DNA from 4 places in the Paenibacillus sp. HWE-109 genome. Region 1 is predicted to be linked to each of the others. Evidence: riboswitches for the same ligand, from Rfam matches in the RefSeq annotation. Region 1 holds a riboswitch; each other region holds the start of a gene.
The links. Region 1 has a riboswitch for ZMP and ZTP ahead of LOZ80_RS21230 (bifunctional 5,10-methylenetetrahydrofolate dehydrogenase/5,10-methenyltetrahydrofolate cyclohydrolase). Riboswitches for the same ligand answer to the same signal wherever they lie in the genome.
Positions count from the first base shown of each region.

Region 2: linked by a shared signal. The riboswitch ahead of LOZ80_RS11680 (phosphoribosylaminoimidazolecarboxamide formyltransferase) and the one ahead of LOZ80_RS21230 (bifunctional 5,10-methylenetetrahydrofolate dehydrogenase/5,10-methenyltetrahydrofolate cyclohydrolase) in region 1 are both predicted to bind ZMP and ZTP.
Region 3: linked by a shared signal. The riboswitch ahead of LOZ80_RS16520 (DJ-1/PfpI family protein) and the one ahead of LOZ80_RS21230 (bifunctional 5,10-methylenetetrahydrofolate dehydrogenase/5,10-methenyltetrahydrofolate cyclohydrolase) in region 1 are both predicted to bind ZMP and ZTP.
Region 4: linked by a shared signal. The riboswitch ahead of rpiB (ribose 5-phosphate isomerase B) and the one ahead of LOZ80_RS21230 (bifunctional 5,10-methylenetetrahydrofolate dehydrogenase/5,10-methenyltetrahydrofolate cyclohydrolase) in region 1 are both predicted to bind ZMP and ZTP.

Region 1 covers NZ_CP091881.1:4,989,416-4,994,139, reverse strand. The annotation lists gene LOZ80_RS21245 (hypothetical protein) at 39-248, shown strand; gene LOZ80_RS21240 (DUF2524 domain-containing protein) at 292-492, opposite strand; gene LOZ80_RS21235 (hypothetical protein) at 748-927, opposite strand; gene LOZ80_RS21230 (bifunctional 5,10-methylenetetrahydrofolate dehydrogenase/5,10-methenyltetrahydrofolate cyclohydrolase) at 1,059-1,904, opposite strand; ZMP/ZTP riboswitch at 1,965-2,044, opposite strand; gene LOZ80_RS21225 (FAD-dependent oxidoreductase) at 2,109-4,355, opposite strand; gene LOZ80_RS21220 (AraC family transcriptional regulator) at 4,479-4,724, shown strand, end outside.
Region 2 covers NZ_CP091881.1:2,881,179-2,885,902, reverse strand. The annotation lists gene map (type I methionyl aminopeptidase) at 1-407, opposite strand, end outside; gene LOZ80_RS11685 (TetR/AcrR family transcriptional regulator) at 413-1,015, opposite strand; gene LOZ80_RS11680 (phosphoribosylaminoimidazolecarboxamide formyltransferase) at 1,113-2,279, opposite strand; ZMP/ZTP riboswitch at 2,330-2,409, opposite strand; gene LOZ80_RS11675 (class I SAM-dependent methyltransferase) at 2,627-3,289, shown strand; gene LOZ80_RS11670 (DMT family transporter) at 3,374-4,267, opposite strand; gene LOZ80_RS11665 (extracellular solute-binding protein) at 4,323-4,724, opposite strand, start outside.
Region 3 covers NZ_CP091881.1:3,873,294-3,878,017, forward strand. The annotation lists gene LOZ80_RS16510 (sugar phosphate isomerase/epimerase family protein) at 1-588, shown strand, start outside; gene LOZ80_RS16515 (GlcG/HbpS family heme-binding protein) at 656-1,129, opposite strand; ZMP/ZTP riboswitch at 1,280-1,358, shown strand; gene LOZ80_RS16520 (DJ-1/PfpI family protein) at 1,420-2,019, shown strand; gene LOZ80_RS16525 (ABC transporter ATP-binding protein) at 2,584-4,323, opposite strand; gene LOZ80_RS16530 (ABC transporter ATP-binding protein) at 4,304-4,724, opposite strand, start outside.
Region 4 covers NZ_CP091881.1:7,383,164-7,387,887, reverse strand. The annotation lists gene glyA (serine hydroxymethyltransferase) at 1-858, opposite strand, end outside; gene LOZ80_RS31710 (TIGR01440 family protein) at 919-1,524, opposite strand; gene rpiB (ribose 5-phosphate isomerase B) at 1,539-1,997, opposite strand; ZMP/ZTP riboswitch at 2,100-2,180, opposite strand; gene LOZ80_RS31700 (low molecular weight protein arginine phosphatase) at 2,239-2,811, opposite strand; gene LOZ80_RS31695 (manganese efflux pump MntP) at 2,852-3,412, opposite strand; gene LOZ80_RS31690 (L-threonylcarbamoyladenylate synthase) at 3,476-4,537, opposite strand; gene spoIIR (stage II sporulation protein R) at 4,576-4,724, opposite strand, start outside.

The DNA of each region.
Region 1 (4,724 bases):
CATATACTGAAGGGAGGAAATTGTTGGGAGGCGTGAATATGGCACCACCTAAAGGGAAGGGCAAGGTATCCAAGAAGAAGGAACTGTCATCCAGAGTGCAGTACACGATGAGAATGGTAGAATCGTCCACTTGCGCCGTTTGCAAGACACCTTGCACAAGGGGACTTCGTTATTTATCTTTAATGTCTCAGCCGGGGGCTATGGGTAAAGGGGTTCCGTGTATTTTGACAAGACGCAAATTAAACTAATGAAAAAGTCCATGCTTCCCAAAAGGAGCCATGGACTTTTCGCTTATTGCGGGTTATGTTCGCGCGTGATGGAGCACTTATTTTCAATAAAGCGGATTTGATTTTCCAGTCGGTTGCGATGCTCATCACGCTCGTTGCCAGAACCGGCAGATTGACTCTGGAATTGTTCAAGTTCTTGTTTGAGCTGATGCAGGTCAGAACCAGCATTGGCGCAATCGTAATTACTTTCTAGCTGATCTAGCATGGGTTGACCTCCTCATTGTGTGCTTATTTATGACCTTTTCCGCTTTTCTGATCCTGTGTGCGTGTTGTAGTGTTTTTGCTGCCTTGTCCTTGCTGTTTATGACCTTCAGACATTGTATTTCACCTCTTGATGTACGTTTTGGGAGTGCGAGATTATTATGAGCATTCGAAGGAATTTGATACGATAAAAAAATAAAAGCCCTGCCAGACGATAGACATCGTCAGTCAGGGCGATAAGCCGAATAGATCTATACAATTAATGGTTGGGAGTGAGCAGCTTGTCTTCCAATGTTTGTTTTAGCTTCTTGATGGCATCTGTTTCTAGCTTGTGGTTCTGACTAAATTTGGCTCCAGTTAAAGCAAGCGCTTCCTTAACAGTCATCTCTACGCGAATAACTTCTTCACCTTGCGAGATTTGAATGGATTTTTGGCCCATTTTCATCACTCCTATGTCAACTTTTTGAAGTGAAAACCTTGATTTGTCGCACTTTTAATATAACACACCATGTTAGGTTAAACAAGGGTTATTAAGACCTATTTTAAAAAGAAAATAATGTCGCACGATGGTTACTGGCCTACCTTTTCGGCCGCATCCACGGTGTGCTTGAGCAGCATGGCTATGGTTACCGGACCTACGCCGCCTGGAACAGGTGTAATCGCACTCGACTTCGTGAGACAAGCCTCATAATCGACATCGCCGATATTCCCTGCATTGTATCCGGCATCAATCACAATGGCGCCTTCTTTGATCCAAGATCCTTGAACAAAGGCTGGTTTGCCTACTGCAGCAACGAGAATATCTGCTAATCCAACGATATGATCGAGACCGACTGTCCTGGAATGACAGATGGTGACCGTTGCGTTTCGGTTCAAAAGCATTAGGGAAACAGGCTTGCCAAGAATTGGGCTGCGGCCAATAACGACGGCATGCTTGCCTTCGATAGGGATTTGATAATCTTCCAATATGGCTAGGATCGCCGCAGGGGTACAGGAAGGAAAGCTGGCTTCGCCAAAAGCATTTTGCGCAAAGCCCAGCATCGTAACGCCATCCACATCTTTATGAATACTAATGGCTTCAAAGGCGGCTCTTTCGTCAATTTGAGGCGGAACCGGATGCTGCAAGAGAATGCCATGAACGTAGGAATCTTGGTTCATTTCATGGATGACAGCAATAAGTTCTTCCGTTGTCGTCGTTTGCGCGAGATGAATGCGTCTGGATTGAATCCCCAAACGACGGCAGGCATTGCCTTTCATGCGCACATAGGTTTCCGAAGACGGATCATCACCAACCAGGATGGTAACCAGACAGGGCTGGATGCCTTTTGCCGCTAATTGGCTGACTCTAATGGCTAAATCTTGTTGGATCTGACGGGCAACGCGGGTACCGTCCAATAACAATTTGTCAGAATTCATCTTGCCACAACCCTTCGAATGGATGATAAAAACACAAAGAGGCAAGGGGATAACTCCCCTTACCTCTGCCCAGGCGTACGGCATATGCATCAATGTGCTTCCCCATGGATATCCATGTTCCGCCAGTTACACATTAACTTTCAATTATATTTATCATAATCGTCTGCCCTGTAAAACGCAAGCTTAGCATCTAGAGCATCCAGATTAACTGTAGCAGCGAATTTCCACGATCTCAGCTCGCTCAGAGCCATTCGTAGCCTCAATAAGAACACGGATTCGATCCGTTGTCACAGGGGCTGTCAGCGCATGAACATGATGCCGAGTGTGATTGTTAGTTCCTTCTGCTACGGTCGTCCACTCGCCACTCTTGAAGGCTTGCAATTTATAAGATTTGACCAGTTCCGGAATGATTTCAAATTCTGTTCGATGATGATGCAAGTTAATTAAATCCTCATTGACATCATCATTGAATGTGAGATGCACGCTCTGGATATGGACAGCCTCTGTCCAACTCACTTCAAGCCATTCGGGCTTGGAGACTTGTAAGGAAGTTGATGACCAAGCATGAGGTCCGCCATAAGGACGCTTATAGCCATCAGAAGCTTTATCTGGTGCAAATGCCTCCGTAGGCGAGAGCAAGCGGAAGCAGATCGGGCTTCGAACGAATTGGTACTGACGCCAGTCTACCACGGGCTGGTGATGATGCATATCGCCGAAATCAGCCGACTTCTCGCTGCCGTAGGCGAATGAATGGACCCCAGTTTGCGGTTGGGCGGATTGATGAACAGAAACAGCGGGATTGCTTTTCAGAATAATAAAAGCATTCTGTGCCGTTTCCGGGTGCCACGCAAGCGGAGCCGTCACCCATTGCTGTGATCCTTGCGGGACAGCAACTTGGATGGAACTCACCAGACTAGCAGGAACGTAGTTCTGCGGCTTTCCTGTGCTCCAAAGCTCAACAGTCAGCTCAGTAGCTTCCGAAGCGTCTAAGAGCAGTTCTACGCCTTCTATGAATGGATCTACCGGCAAGAGTAAAGCGATGTGCGTATCCAATGCCAGGCTAGACGCAGATTGCTCCAGCGCAAGCTGGGTCAGCGTGCTGGATGCGCTCACGGCGGCCGCGCTGCGCACGAGATCGGCTGCATCCGCGTTCTTCAGGCCGAGCACAGCAGCGTCCTGGCGCAGCAGCGTTTGCTGCAGCTCGCCCAGGTGGCCGTCGTGCAGCTCGCGAGGCGAGATGCCCTTCGCCGCGCAAAGAGCGGCTCCCGTGCCGGCGGCTTCGCCGATGACAGCGCAGGTTGCCATGACGCGCGTAGTGCCGAAGGCCACGTGGGACGCGCTGATATTGCGTCCTGCCATCAACATATTCGTCACGTTGACGGAGTAGAGCGAGCGGAAAGGAATATGGTAGCTGCCATCCATATGCATATGTTTCGAGCCGCTCACAGTGGCATACATGCCTTGCGGCGGATGCAGGTCAATGGACCAACCGCCGAAAGCAACGCGGTCAGCGAACAGTTCCTGGGCGATAACATCGTTCTGATTCAGCACGTAGTCCCCAACGAAACGACGATATTCCCGCTTGCCTGGCAAGGAACCGATCCATTCGAGCGTGAGATTGTCGCTGTCGAATTGACCGGAATTTTTGATGTAATTCCATATCCCGTAAATAACGGAGGACAATTCGTCGCGAATGCGTTCATTATCATGAACAGTATCCAGTTCACCGCCCCATTCAATCCACCAATACGAACAGCCATTATCCCCGCTGCGAATGACACGTTTCATGGGGATTGAAGTCTGTGTGATATCTTTGGCGAAGCTAGGTGCGATATATTTAACCGGACGGCCAGCATCCTTGGTGTAGAACAACAGCGTACTTCCGAGCGTGATATCATCTTCGACAAGCGGAGCCCATTCTTCGTTGAATTCCTCTTGGGCTTCGCGGCCAATACGAAACTTGGCGCCTGCCAAGAAGCCTACAAGGCCATCCCCCGTGCAGTCTAGGTAAACGCGGCTGTCAAAGTGAATCCGACGTTCAGACCCCATCATCCAGCCTGTGACGGATCGAATCGTGCGGCTGTGTTCATCCCCATCTGCATCAACTTCATGAACATCTGTGTTTAAGAAAAGCGTAATATTCTTTTCTGCTTTCACTTTTTCAAGCACAATCAGATCCCAGATATAAGGGTTTCCATCGATATTGCGGTACTGATTTTCGACGAACATCTCACCCATAATGCCAGTTTCACGCGCATTGCGGTGTACACCATGGGAAGTGGCGCCGCACACCCACACGCGAACTTCACTGCTGGCGTTTCCGCCAAGTACCGGACGATTTTGAACAAGAGAGACAGTTTGACCTAATCGGGCTGCTGCAACAGCCGCGCAAACGCCTGCTAGACCGCCGCCAACTACGGTAATATCGGATGATACGATTTCATGTTTCATAACTAAGCACCTCGCTGTTGAATGGAATGTATTTGATTTCATCATAAAATAAATGATTCCCAATGAACATGCAGAGAGTTACAATAAGCATATACTTTATTTCATTATGGGGGAGGCGGTTGGATGCGCTCTCACGATCTGTCATTGAAGCTTCTTGGGCATGTATACTGGCATAAGAAGACGGAGTTCATGTTGGAGGTAGATGATTACCCGCTTTGGACGCTATTTGCGGTAGAAGAAGGTCGGTTTGCTTATCGAATAGGTGAGCATCAAGGTGAAGCCAGTTTCGGAGATTTGGTGCTATGTCCACCTCAAACAGCTTTCCATCGCCAAACATTGGAGCCCCTTTCCTTTCATTTCTTGCAGTTT
Region 2 (4,724 bases), 2.1 Mb from region 1:
TTGTCGATACCAAGATATAAGGATTCCTTCGTTACCTGCATCAGCTTACGCGCTTCTTCCGACACCTCGCCAACTGCATAACACCAAGCTGAATCGCCGATCCAGCCATCAGCTTCCGCGACAATGTCAATTGTGACGATATCGCCTTCCTTGAGCGGCTTCCGGTTCGGAAAACCATGGGCAATGACGTCATTGACAGACGCACATGTCGCAAATGGATAGCCGTTGTAGCCTATCGTATAAGCCTTGGCGCCATTATCCTTCAGGAACCGCACCGCGAACGACTCGATATCGAGCGTCGTGACACCCGGACGAATCATACCTGCGATTGTTTGATGAAAAGCAGCGACAATTCCGCCGGCTTTTCTCATTTCTTCAATTTCTGCTCTCGATTTCAGGATGATCATTCCATTCATCTCTCCTTTGATTGTATGCCCAAAAAAATCATGTCGACGAACCCTTCCACATCCATCTCGTTCCGCATATTGTGGTGGATGTTCAATGCTGCGCAGCCAACGAGCGAGCCAAATATCAAATTAGCTGTTTTCTCTGGTGATTTGGAACCGATCCCTTCACGAATCATGTCCACAAACGGCAAATAGATTCGTTCCTGAAAATCGGTAAACAGCTTAATGAACCGGTTTCCCGGGAAGTGATGGAAATTATCTGCAACCGTTTTTAACAAAATAAAGACGGAAGGATCCTTGATACACTCCCGCAGAAGCAACCTGGAGAACGACTCCGCTTTAAGCAAACTGTCACTGTCCCCCGTCAAAGCGGGCTTCACTGCCGACTCCGTTCGATTCAGGGCATCCCACAGTAAATCTTCCAACAGCATGTGCTTATTTTTGTAGTAATGATACACAGTTCCGTAGCCGAGCTCTGCCTTTACCGCAACATCGCGTATTTCCAATTGAATGCCTTTTTCCAAATATACTTCCGCAGCCGCTTGCATAATTTGGTCCATCCGCATCTCCCGGATCGCGTCATTTTGTTCTTTGGTACGTGGTGACATGGCTCCTCCTTTTTTAGACCTGCTGTAATGTCAATTTAAAACAATATACATCATTTAGCTGTAAGGATCAAGTACTTCAACTTTAATTAGTGACAAATTAATGATGAAATGAACGGATATTCGAATAGGCCATTACAATTCCATATTCGTTTGCAGCTTCAATAACTTGCTCATCACGCAACGAATTACCGCTTTGGACCAGGTACCTCACTCCACTCTGAACAGCCCGGTCAATATTATCACGGAAAGGCAGAAAAGCGTCAGAAGTATATGAAACTTCTTTTAAGCCTGTTAACCAATTTTGTTTCTCTGCCTTCGCAAGTCGTTCAGGTACCCTATTAAAATATTGTTTCCATTGCTTTTCTTCGGCAGGTGTAAAGTCCTCATTCGTCCAACCATCAATGGCATTATTTACTTCAGTACGGGATATTCCGGCACGGAAAACCATTTGTTGTGCGATTGGATGTTGTCTTAACCACCAATTATCAGCTTTTTCAGCTGCAAGTCGCGTACAATGAATTCGTGATTGTTGCCCTGCACCAATTCCAATGGTTTGTCCGTCAAGCGCAAAACAAACAGAGTTTGATTGTGTGTATTTGAGGGTGATCATTGCAACGAGAAGATCCCTTTTAGAGTTATCAGGAATTATTCGCTGCTTGGTTACAATGTTATTGAAGATTTCTACCGATATCGCTGCATCATTTCTTTCTTGTTCCATTGTAATACCGTAGACTGATCTTTGTTCGATTGGATTGGGTACATAATCAGGATCGATCTCTAAAATGAGATAATTTCCGTTCTTTTTCTTTTTTAAAAGTATCAGAGCATCCTCGTCATATCCTGGTGCAACAATGATATCGGAGACCTCTTTTTTGAGTAAATTCGCTACTGTTACATCAACTTTATCACTAAAAGCCGCACAATCACCAAACGAAGACATCCGATCCGCCCCTCTGGCTCTTGCGTAAGCGCTGGCCAATGGGGATAGCTCTAAGCCTTCAACAAAATAAGATTTAACAAGCGAGTCACACAACGGAGAATATACAGCTGCACCAGCTGGGCTTACATGCTTAAAGGATGCTGCTGCCGGTAGACCGATACTTTGTCTAAGTTCTCGAACTAGTTGGAAAGCGTTTAATGCATCTAAAAAGTTAATGTAACTTGCCTCGCCATTTAAGATCTTTATAGGTAGTTTTTCTCCAGAATAAATCTTTGCCTTCTTTTGATGTGGATTCATTCCATACCGCAGATTAATATCTTCCATTCAAAAAACCCCTCTCAGAAAATAAAAAAAGTATTCAGACTTTAGTCCAAATACTTTGCCCAGGCGTACGGCTGCTATTCTGCGTGCTCCCTCATGGTTCACCATGTTCGCGCCAGTAACACACAGATTAATTCTTAAGACAATTTTACACAATGGAGTCATTATTTACAATGCATATGGATGCTCATGTTGTTCCAATTCTCTTGGTTATTCAATTAAGACGACTCCGTCTGAAGACGGAGCTGCATTTCATCCGTCGGATGGTTCAGGCACGCTAATCCATCCCATATAATGAAATCGATAAGATGCAAAAGGAATCGATTTCACTATAAAGGAGATATATGTATATGATGAAAAACAAACGAAAAAATAAAGATGTCGGAATTTATGGCTTAACTGCAAAGTGGTACGATAAGAATTCTCGCAAAAGTCGAATGACTCAAATGCAAGATTACGCGAATGAAGTTGCAGCTTTAGTCGGCACAAATGCACATATTTTGGAAGTTGCGCCTGGGCCGGGTTATTTGTCGATTGAACTCGCCAAGAAAGGGTTTAACGTTACAGGAGTCGAGATAAGCGCAGACTTTGTGAAAATAGAAAAAAATAATGCAAAAGAAGCAAATGTCTCCGTTGATTTTAAGGAAGGTAACGCATCTAATCTACCATCCGAAGATAACTTTTTTGATTTTATTGTTTGCAGTGCTGCATTCAAGAACTTTAAGGATCCGTCAAAGGCGCTGTGTGAAATGCATCGAGTGCTGAAAGAAGGTGGAACATCCCTAATCATCGACATGAATCATGAGGCAACCTCTGAAGATATTAACAATGAGATTAAACAGACAGGAATGAAAGGATTTGACAAGCATTTTGTGAAATTCGCATTTAAAACTTTCCTAAAACAAGGTGCGTACACAATAAAAGATTTTGAATCACTTTTAAACGAAACACCATTTAAGAACTACCATATCAAAAAAGAGGGCATTAGTTTATTTGTCTATCTTTATAAATAGACCGGGAAAGAAGGATCCTTTTGGGGCGTCGACGATGATTCAACAGCTCCCATTAACTGCAAAGCGCAGTTTTTTTCTTGTCACTCATGCACCTACTGATGTCTCTGCTCGCACCTTTTTCATCGAGGCCGTTATGGTAGCAAGAACCAGCAGAAATCCGCAAATGATGATGCCTGTTGAAGGGACGTTGCCAAGCAGGATGTAATCAAAAACAGCTGTTATAACAGGCTCCAAACAAAACACAATCGCTACAACAACCGATGACAGTTTTCTCTGTCCAATCGATTGCAATAGGTTGGAAAATATAGAAACAATGACGATCATAAACGCAATTGCTGCAATTGTATGGACATCTCTAGGTATTATTTGTGCAGAGAACCATTCAGAATGAAACAGTCCGTAATACACGGCAACCAAACCAAAATAGAATGCCGAACCCGCTACGGTAAGAAAAGAAACCTGAATGACCGAAGTTTGTTCCTTTTGCAATAACTGATTCATAATTACAATTGTATAGGCATACCCAATCATACCTATGAGGCCCAGTACGTCTCCGATCTGAAGAGTCAGCTTGTATGGCTCAAGCAAAAAAGTTATCGCTATCAAGGATATGCCTATTGCCATTTTCTCATTCAGACTAATCTGCGTCTTATAGTGTATATATTGCAATAAGGGAACAACGCCAACGATCAGGCTATTAATCATGACGATCCTCGTCGGAGTCGTATATTGTATCGCATATATGGAAAAAAAGCTGAGTACGAAGTTGGCCAGCCCTAGTTTGAACAAGCCTGCTACCCACAATTTCGCCTTAATTCTCCTGATCGATTTGTAGAAAATAATGACGTAGATCGCACTCACAAGCACATACCGCCATAATTGAAACAAATCCTTCGGATACTGAGCCGTTCCATCTTTCATGAATATATAAGACAAACCCCATATGAGTACCGCTAAAATTAATGAAAAATATGCCACTGCAGCCACTCCTAGCGATATAAGCAAATCATGCTTACTTCTGTTCTTTCATCCCTTATTTACTTGCATTCGCTTTTTGTCGGTCCAATGCGGTCTGATACGTAGTGAGAAGTTTCTTCAAGTCGTATTTATCCAGATCCTGGGTGAATTTATCCCACTCGCTCATCGGTGTATCACCCAAAATAAATTTACTTATTGATGTTGTGTAAAATTTGTACAATTGATCATTAGAAACAGTGACCGAAGCCGCTTCTTCCAGTGTCAGAACAGGCAGTCTGTTGTATGTAGGGAATCGATATTTAGGAGCTTCCTGATAGGAGAATTGCTCACTTTCTTTGACAAGGGACAGCCATGCATGAAAGTCAAACCATCCATACGTACCCGCTGTTTGAATACCTGATTCCCGGCGTAAATCGTTGGCTTCTTTGTACACGTCCTTGAACTTGCGCTTACCCCC
Region 3 (4,724 bases), 1.1 Mb from region 1:
CAGCAGCGGCGTCTTGAGATCAATCGGTTCAAAGAGCATCTGCGATTTGCCCGAGATTTCGGGACTTCCATCGTCGCAACAGAAACCGCTGAATTAACGACTTATCTCGCTCACGATGCTGAGCGTTATGAAGATATTGGCTGGACGACACTTAAACAAACCGTCGAGGAACTAGCAGAGGAAGCGGAACGCTGGGGTGTTTTCATCGGTTTGGAGCCTGTTGCCACACATACACTGTCCAGCAGTGCAAAAATGGCACGGATTCTGGAAGAAGTTCCCTCCAGCAATCTGGGCGTCGTCTTTGATCCGGTCAACTTGCTCCCGATCGCGGCAATTGAATCGCAGGAAGCATTTCTCGATCAAGCTTTTGCTGCCTTCGGAGACCGGATCGTTCTTGCTCATTTGAAGGATGTTAACGTGCAAAGTGATACACTCGAGGCCGTGCGCTCAGGGCATGGTATTTTCCAAACAAAATCCTTTCTGGACAAGCTTCATCAAGCCAAGCCAGGCGTTGATATTTCGTTAGAGATGGTCTCCGATGATAATTTGGATGCCACCATTCAATATGTAAGAGGTCTACTGGGATAAAAATCAGGGCTGCCTTTAAGTAGTTATATCTACTTGAAAGCAGCCCCTTTGGGGCTCGTTAAATCGCTTACTTTTTGATATCCGGCTCCGTTAGAACCGTATAAGAATTCCCCAAATGACGCTGCAGCGCCTTCAGTGCAGCAACACCAACAGCAATATCATCTTCCCCGGCCCCTCCGCTGACACCGACACCCCCGATGACAGTTCCATTAACCACAATAGGAATGCCGCCAACGAAAATAGCAAACTTGCCCGGCATCATCGCATGTATGCCAAAAGCTTCCCCATGTATCGTCGCCGGCCCCCCAGGCTGCGTGAATAAATGCGTCGAACGCCTGTGACCGCTGGCGGTGAAGGCTTTGGCAATCGCCATGTCCGGACTCGTATTCCGAGCGCCATTCATTCGTTCCAACGCAATCAAGTACCCGCCATCATCGACAATGCAGATCGTCTCCGCTGTGCCGGCCGCTCTTGCTGCTTCAATACCCGCTTCTATCATGACCTTCGCTTCTTCTAATTCCAATTTTAATACGGATTTCATGCATGGACCCCCTCCTCCCTGTAAACTCCTATTCGCCTGAGTGCAAACTCCTCTTCCATTCATATGGGGATAACACAGGAATAAGTCTTGCTGTTCGTTCGAAAAATGAGATTGAAGTTTTAGGATAACAATTGTAAAATACTTGTAATTGAACCGATGTGTAACTGGCGTAAACATGGGGTACCATGAGGGAGCACATTGCAGACAGCCGTACGCCTGGGCAAAGTATTTGATCACAGATCAAGTGCTTTTTTTGTTTTATGGACAATAGAAAGGTCAGGTGCATCACTATGAAAATTGCCTTCGTTTTGTTTGATGGTGTAACAACGCTAGACTTCACAGGGTTCTATGAAGCAATTACTTGGCTGCGGATACTGGGGGCAAAAGCTGATGTTTCCTGGGACTTCTGTGCCATGCAAGAGGAAATAACCGATGATCGCGGGTTAACAATGAAAGCTAATCGTGTCTCTCCCGATCTTTCCGGTTATGGTTTGGTATTTGTCCCCGGTGGATTTGCAACCCGTCAACTACGATATGATGCTGACTTTATCGCATGGCTCCAAACTGCATCTGCCGCGACTTACAAAGTTTCTGTCTGCACAGGCGCATTGCTGCTTGGGGCAGCCGGTTTTCTTAAAGGCAAGAAGGCCACAACCAATCCATCAGCTTATGAATTATTAGCCCCTTACTGTGCGGAGGTTATCGAAACACGCCTTGTCAAAGACGGAAATCTCTTTACCGGAGGCGGCGTTTCGGCCTCGCTCGACTTAGGCTTGTTTGTCGTTGAATCCCTTACGGATTCCGGGTTCGTGCAGCAAGTACAAGTGAAGATGGACTATCCCTACTATCGCGCAGGGCAATATTCTGTGATATCTACAAAACTAATTTAACAGGAATTCCTCCTGCTATTTTTGTCAAAACCACTCTATTCCGCCATCTAACGGGAAAAACTCCCTCTATTTTCTGAGAATATCGCAATTCAGCGAGCATTCATCAGAAGTAGAGGGAGCTTTTCCATTTAATCCAACTTTTCAGGCGGAAATCGATAAAATAGCGGGAGCTTTTCCTGTTAGCTTAGGAGGAGAAGCAAAAAAACTGCACATCTTCCGCTACTTAGGCTTGTTTGTCGTTGAATCCCTTACGGATTCCGGGTTTGTGCAGCAAGTACAAGTGAAGATGGACTATCCTTACTATCGCGCAGGGCTATATTCTGTGATATCTACAAAACTATTAACAGGAATTCCTCCTGCTATTTTTGTCAAAACCACTCTATTCCGCCATCTAACGGGAAAAACTCCCTCTATCTTCTGAGAATATCGCAATTCAGCGAGCATTCATCAGAAGTAGAGGGAGCTTTTCCATGTAATCCAACTTTTCAGGCGGAAATCGATAAAATAGCAGGAGCTTTTCCTGTTTAGCTTAGGAGGAGGAGCAAAAAAGCTGCACATCTTCCGCTACTTCACTTGCCAACCATCAGAATCCTGCTGCAAATTCCATAGATTCGCATAAATACCATTCTGCGAGATTAGCTCGCTATGCGTGCCTCTTTGAACAAGCTGACCTTGATCCAGCACTAGAATGCTGTCTGCGTTTTGAATGGTTTTTAGGCGGTGGGCGATGATAATCAGAGTTTTATTCGCAACCAACTCATTAATGGCCTGCTGCACAGCGGATTCGTTCTCGGGATCGAGCGAGGCCGTCGCTTCGTCAAGCAGCACGATCGGGGCATCTTTCAATAATGCGCGCGCAATGGAAAGTCGCTGCTTCTCCCCGCCTGATAGCGTGGAGCCACCTTCTCCCACCGGCGTGTCATAACCTTGTGGCAATTGGGAGATGAATTCGTGGCAGCACGTACGCTTGGCTGCTTCTTCTACCTCTTCCTGAGTAGCTTCCATATTCCCGATTCGGATGTTATTGCCGATGGTATCCTGGAACAGATACACATCTTGGAATACCATCGAAATATGCTTGAAAAGTTTCTCTGGATCGGCATCACGGAGCGATTGCCCGCCAATGCTGATCGACCCCTGATCTACATCCCAGAAGCGGGCAATGAGGCGGGTTACGGTACTCTTCCCGCTGCCAGAAGGCCCCACCAAGGCTGTGATCGTTCGGGGCTCAATGGTGAAAGACATGTCTTTCAACACAGGCGAATGAGCATCATAACCAAAGGTTACCCGATCGAAAACAATCGAGCCATACGGCTTTATGCTGTAAGTCCCCTGCATCGGCTGTTCCCTGTGCACATCCATAATTCGCTGCGCACTATAAGCGGAATAGCGCATTTCGCCATAGCTCATCAGCACCAGGGTCAATGGCTCAAAAATTCGGCTCCCCACCAACAAAAATAGGAGAAAGACGGGAAGTGTAAGTGTTCCGCTTGCCAATAGATAACTGCCGACAACAATCATAATTGTCATCCCGGACCGAGTCAGCAGCATGGCTCCCATAATCACGGGTCCCATGATACCTTCCAGGCGAATAGATGCACGCATCAAGCGATCAAAGGACAAACGCAATCGTTCGAATCTTTTCCCGCCCAGATTATGTGCTTTAATTTCACGAATGCCAGTTAAATATTCTTGCATCCGACTTGCTGCTTCATTCTTGGCTTGAACATGATTCCTGCTGAGCTGTGCCTGAAGCGTGTCTGTCAGCCATAATAGCAGCACGCCCAACGGTATAGCCATAAACATGGCCAGTGACATTCGCCAATCGAGGAATACCAAGCCAACTAACGCTAAGATTGGCAGCATAATGGCCGTGATAAGTTGCGGCACATTATGAGAAATCGTATGCTCCACTTGCGCGTAATCGCCTAACAATAAATTCGTTAAATCACCGGGATCACGTTTGCCAAAGTAGCCTAGGGATAAATGACGCAGATACTCGGCCAATTTAAGCCTTCCCTCGGCAGCTAAGGTATAAGCTGCGCGATACGACTTATCGTACAGCAGCGCAAATGTAGCATACGATACCAATAGCCAGACGAACAAAATAATACAGTCCATCCAAAGCCTGCTGACATTTAAAGCTTTATTGGGATCAGCAATGAAAATGTAGTATGTGTTGAAAAGATCAACTAACAGCGCCGCTGGAATCACTTTAACGATCCCATCCAATATTGCGGCCAAGGCAGAAGGCCACAAACTTCGAATATTCCCTCCCGAAATGTTAGTAAAGTAACGATTCATGGCTTGAGCCCTCCTTCTTGCGATCCGTCAGCGTAGATTCTTTCACGCCCAACTTCCATGAAGCCGAGCTGATATGGGCTTGCCACATCTGTTCATATAATCCGCTCAAGGCCCGTAGTTCGTCATGTGTTCCCCGCTCTACGATTTCTCCTTTTTTCACGACCAGTATCTGCTCGGCAGCACGAATCGTGGACAAACGGTGCGCGATCATTATAACCGTTTTCCCTTTGACAAGTTCAACCAGAGCACGCTGGATCTTCTTTTCATTTTCTGCATCTGCATAGGCTGTCGCTTCATCCAGCACCAGAATGGGGGCATTCTTCAGCAAGGCCCGCGCAATAGCAATTCGCTGCGCCTCGCCACCAGATAAGTAGGTGCCGCCTTCCCCGATCTTGGTGGCG
Region 4 (4,724 bases), 2.4 Mb from region 1:
GACATTTTGACCGTATACTTTGAAATCCGGCTGCAAAGCTTCACCGAAGGAAACAGCTTTCGCTGCGATTGTGTGCATCAAAGGACCGCCTTGGGAACCAGGGAATACCGCTTTATCAATCGCTGCAGCCCAAGCTTTGCGCGTCAAAATCATACCACCACGTGGTCCGCGAAGCGTTTTGTGCGTTGTTGTTGTAACGAAATGCGCGTGCGGCACTGGGTTCGGGTGCAAACCAGCAGCAACCAGACCTGCGATATGCGCCATATCGACGAAGAACAATGCGCCTACATCGTTAGCGATGGATGCCAAAGCTTCGAAATCAATCGTACGCGGGTAAGCACTTGCGCCAGCTACAAGCATGCGAGGCTTATGTTTGAATGCCGCTTTGCGAACATCGTCGTAGTCGATGCGGAAATCTTTTTCGCTTACGCCGTAAGCGACGAAGTTGTAAAGAATACCGGAAGCATTCACCGGGCTGCCATGCGTCAAGTGACCGCCATGTGCAAGGTTCATACCAAGCACCGTGTCGCCAGGGTTCAGAGCTGCCAAGTAAACAGCCATGTTCGCTTGTGCGCCGGAGTGCGGTTGAACGTTCGCGTGTTCAGCACCGAAAAGCTCTTTCGCACGGTCGCGAGCGATATCTTCCACGATGTCTACGTACTCACAGCCGCCATAGTATCTTTTGCCTGGGTAGCCTTCTGCATATTTGTTCGTAAGTACAGTACCCATTGCTTCAAGAACAGCTTGGCTTACGATGTTCTCAGAAGCGATCAGCTCGATTTTGTCGCGTTGACGGCCAAGCTCAAGGTTCATTGCTTCTACGATTTTCGGATCTTGTTTGTTCAGAAAACTTGTCATGGGAAATTCCTCCTAGAAAATAGTCATATCTGTTTAATCATCATTCACCGAGGGAATAAGTTAACAATCCGCATCTGGTGCGGCTGTCTGGTATAGCTGCTCAGCTGTATCTGCCGAATAAACAGCTCGGATACCGCCAATCAATTTGGGCCGTGTGAACGCCATTGTCACATAAGCATGACCAAGGTTTCGCACTGGCGGCCTTGCAGGAACAGCGACACGACGCAGATGCATCCCAATCAGGGTACTGCCAATATCGATACCCGCATGGGCCTGAATCGTCTCCACAACCACGGGCTTCGCGAAGTGGCGATAGGCATAAGAGGCCATGGAGCCACCGGCTTTGGGAACCGGGATCACGGATACAGGCTCAAGCTGCGGCGTTAGCAGCAACAGCTCTTCTTCAATAACGAGAGCACGATTCAGATGTTCGCAGCATTGAAAAGCAACATGCAGCCCGAATTCGCGGCTAATGCGCTGCACCGTGTCATAAATCGGCTTCGCCGCATCCAGCGTACCCGACGTGCCAATCCGATGCCCGAGGATTTCACTCGTGCTCGTACCGATGACCAGAATATGACCTGGCCGCAGGCTGCCTACTTGGATCAACTCTCGAAGATTCGTTTCCAAACCTTCAGCAACATGGTGAAGTATGGAATCTGTCATGATGGCGCCCGCTCCTACGCTTGAACCGTGAAGCGATCTTCGATGCTTTGCACTTTATTAATGCGGTTCTGGTGGCGAACACCTTGGGAAAACTCGGTTTCCAACCAGATTTTCACGATTTCCTCGGCTACGCCGGGGCCGATAACGCGTTCCCCTAACGCAAGCACATTCGTGTCATTATGCTCACGCGTTGCTTTCGCCGAAAATAGATCATGGACAAGCGCACAACGGATACCCGGCACCTTATTCGCGGCAATCGACATCCCGATGCCCGTCCCGCAAATGAGAATTCCTTTATCAGCACCGCCGGAAACGACTTGCTCACAAACTTGAAGCGCATAGTCGGGATAATCCACCGAATCTGCACAGCTGCAGCCATAATCAATAACCTGATGGCCTAATGATTCAATAAAAGGAATGATTACATCTTTCAAACGATAGCCTGCATGATCCGCACCTAAGGCAATTTTCATGAATAGAACGCTCCTCATCTTCTTCGAATTCGACCATCCTATTATATCCCAAAGCGCGCTAAAAACGAAAAAAAGAGCGGACACGCTAGAATAAGCGCGTTGCTCTTTTGCCCAGGCGACCGGCCGTATAGCTCAATGCTCCATTGTGGTTGCTCCCACTCGTCGCCAGTTACATTGAGTCTTGATTGATAGGTCTATTTTACCGCATTCCGGCTTAGGTGTAAAGATGTATCCGTATTTCCTACGTGCGGATTTTCTTAACCAATTTATCCAAGCTGCTGCTGATCTCTTCCGCCGTTTGCCGATAAACCTCCAGAGGTCCGCCGAACGGATCGGATATGTCATAGTCAGGGATTTCCTGCTCGAGCTGGTAGATCCGACTTCTTTCCTCCACAGAAACGGCTTGCGAAAGAGCCTGCTTGAGCTGAACCTCGGTCACGAGGCGCTCTCTCTCTTCAATCGCTTGCCGAACACGAGTATCGTCTTCCACATACTCTTTGAGCGTAAACGTCTTCTCCATCGCATCAGGAAACCGCTGAATGACGGTCCTTTTGTGCCCCATGGTCATGGTTAAAATAAGGTCGGCCCACTGTACTTCCGACTCCTGAATCGCTAGCGATGACAGCGAATCCTTGAAGCCCGCTTCCTGCAGAAGCGATGCGCTGTTCCGAGAAATAGGACCGCCGGATATGGCCGATACCCCTGCTGAACGAACCTCCGCCGCAAGCCCTTCTTGGTGCACCCGAATACGCAGCAAACCTTCTGCTAATGGACTGCGGCACGTATTTCCTGTACATACAAATAGAATTCGCAACTTGAAATCCCTCCCTTAAAGCTTCTATATCTTCATTGTATCATAGCAAAAACTTGATCCCAAACGCCAATAAAATCAGCCCGCCGAAAGCTTCGCCATACTCACCGACCCAGCCGCTCACCCGTCTGCCAACCAGTAAGCCTGCAATCGATAGCAGTCCGCCAAAAAGACCGAAAATAAGTACTGTCAGTACAATATCTGTAGCAAACATGCCCAGCGATACCCCAACGGAGAACGAATCTATACTGACGCTAAGCGAGAAAATCATTAACCCCCATAACGTTCTATGATCAAAGGCGGTCGCTTCTTCTCCGCGAATCGAACTATACACCATATGTGAGCCTAGTAGAATAAGCAGGCATCCCCCTGCCGCAGTAGCTACATTACCAAGGAGCAACGAGACATATTGTCCCATGAACATCCCCATAAGAGGCATAATAATGTGAAATAGTCCAATCACGAGGCTAATTTTCAAAATATCCAGCAAACGAATCCCTTTCATGCCTATGCCTATGCCCAAAGAAAAAGCATCCAGACCGAGAGCGATCGCCATAATAATAATCGTGACCAGCTGTCCCAATTCCACACCAGATACGTGCATCGTGCTATCCCCCTTGTCCGCTTTCTCTCCCAAGATATGCGGACAAACAGGGAATCATGCTAGCTAAACACGTACAAGCCTGTGACCGGCTGCTTTGCGCAGACGATTCATAATGGCAAGGCCAATTCCGACTTCGGGGCAGCCTTCTGCCACAATGTAAGCTATACCTTGTTGATCGAATTGTCTTAACGCCGCATACAGGCCATGAGCAATCGATGCCGGTTCCGACAACGACCCGCAAGCAATAACCAGATCAGCGTCATACTGCGAGGCTCTCTCTTCGAAAGTAAGCACACCTGTGGATTCACCTCGTGCTCGGGCAGCCCGAATATCTTGCTGAATCCAAGCCATCACAGCTTCAGCGTGATCTCCCTGCACAATATGCATAAAGCCTTGCGGTGCATAATGCGTGTACTTCATTCCCGGAGCTCGCGGCGTTTCTGAAGCTCCTACATCTTCCCGCTCCGGTTCATGCATTCGCAGATTCGGAAGTACCGACCGCAGCTGCTCCGCGGTTACGCCCCCGGGACGAAGAATATACAATTCACCGTCCGCCAGCTGAATCACAGTGGACTCCACGCCAACACCCGTTGCGCCACCGTCCACAAGACCGCCAATGCGTCCGTCCAAATCGTCCCTGACATGCTCCGCCAAAGTCGGACTCGGACGTCCTGAGCTATTGGCGCTAGGAGCCGCGATCGGCAGCCCGGCTTCACGCAGAAGCTCCAAAGCAACAGGATGATCCGGTATACGTATCCCCACCGTAGCAAGGCCAGCCGTTACCAACGGCGAAATGCCGCCCGTTCGCACAGGCAGCACAATAGTTAGCGGTCCCGGCCAGAAAACATCCATAAGCCGCTGGTGATCTAAGGTGACACTTTCCATCTCCACTAGCCCTGAAAGCTGCGTCCTATCAGCGATATGGACAATCAGCGGGTTATCCGAAGGTCTCCCCTTGGCTTTGAAAATACGCTCCACAGCTTCCGTGTTCGTGGCATCTGCGCCAAGTCCATAGACCGTCTCCGTCGGGAATGCTATCGTTTCACCCTCTCTCAGAAGCATTGCGGCTTCCGCCAAGCTGCTGATTCCATCGGTGCCCGAACCCGCTTCCACTTTCCAATACATTGTCACGCTCTATCATCCTTACTTCCCTAAATTCAATTTCAACTAAACCAAGAAGCAATCTTTTTGACCATTTCCCAGACGAAAAACTTCACTTCCGGTTGTGCGGCGGCAGCCACTGATGTCTGTGACTCAGCTTTCACTTGCGGAGCGCTGCCAGCTTTGGCTGTTGATGCGGCCTTAACTGCAG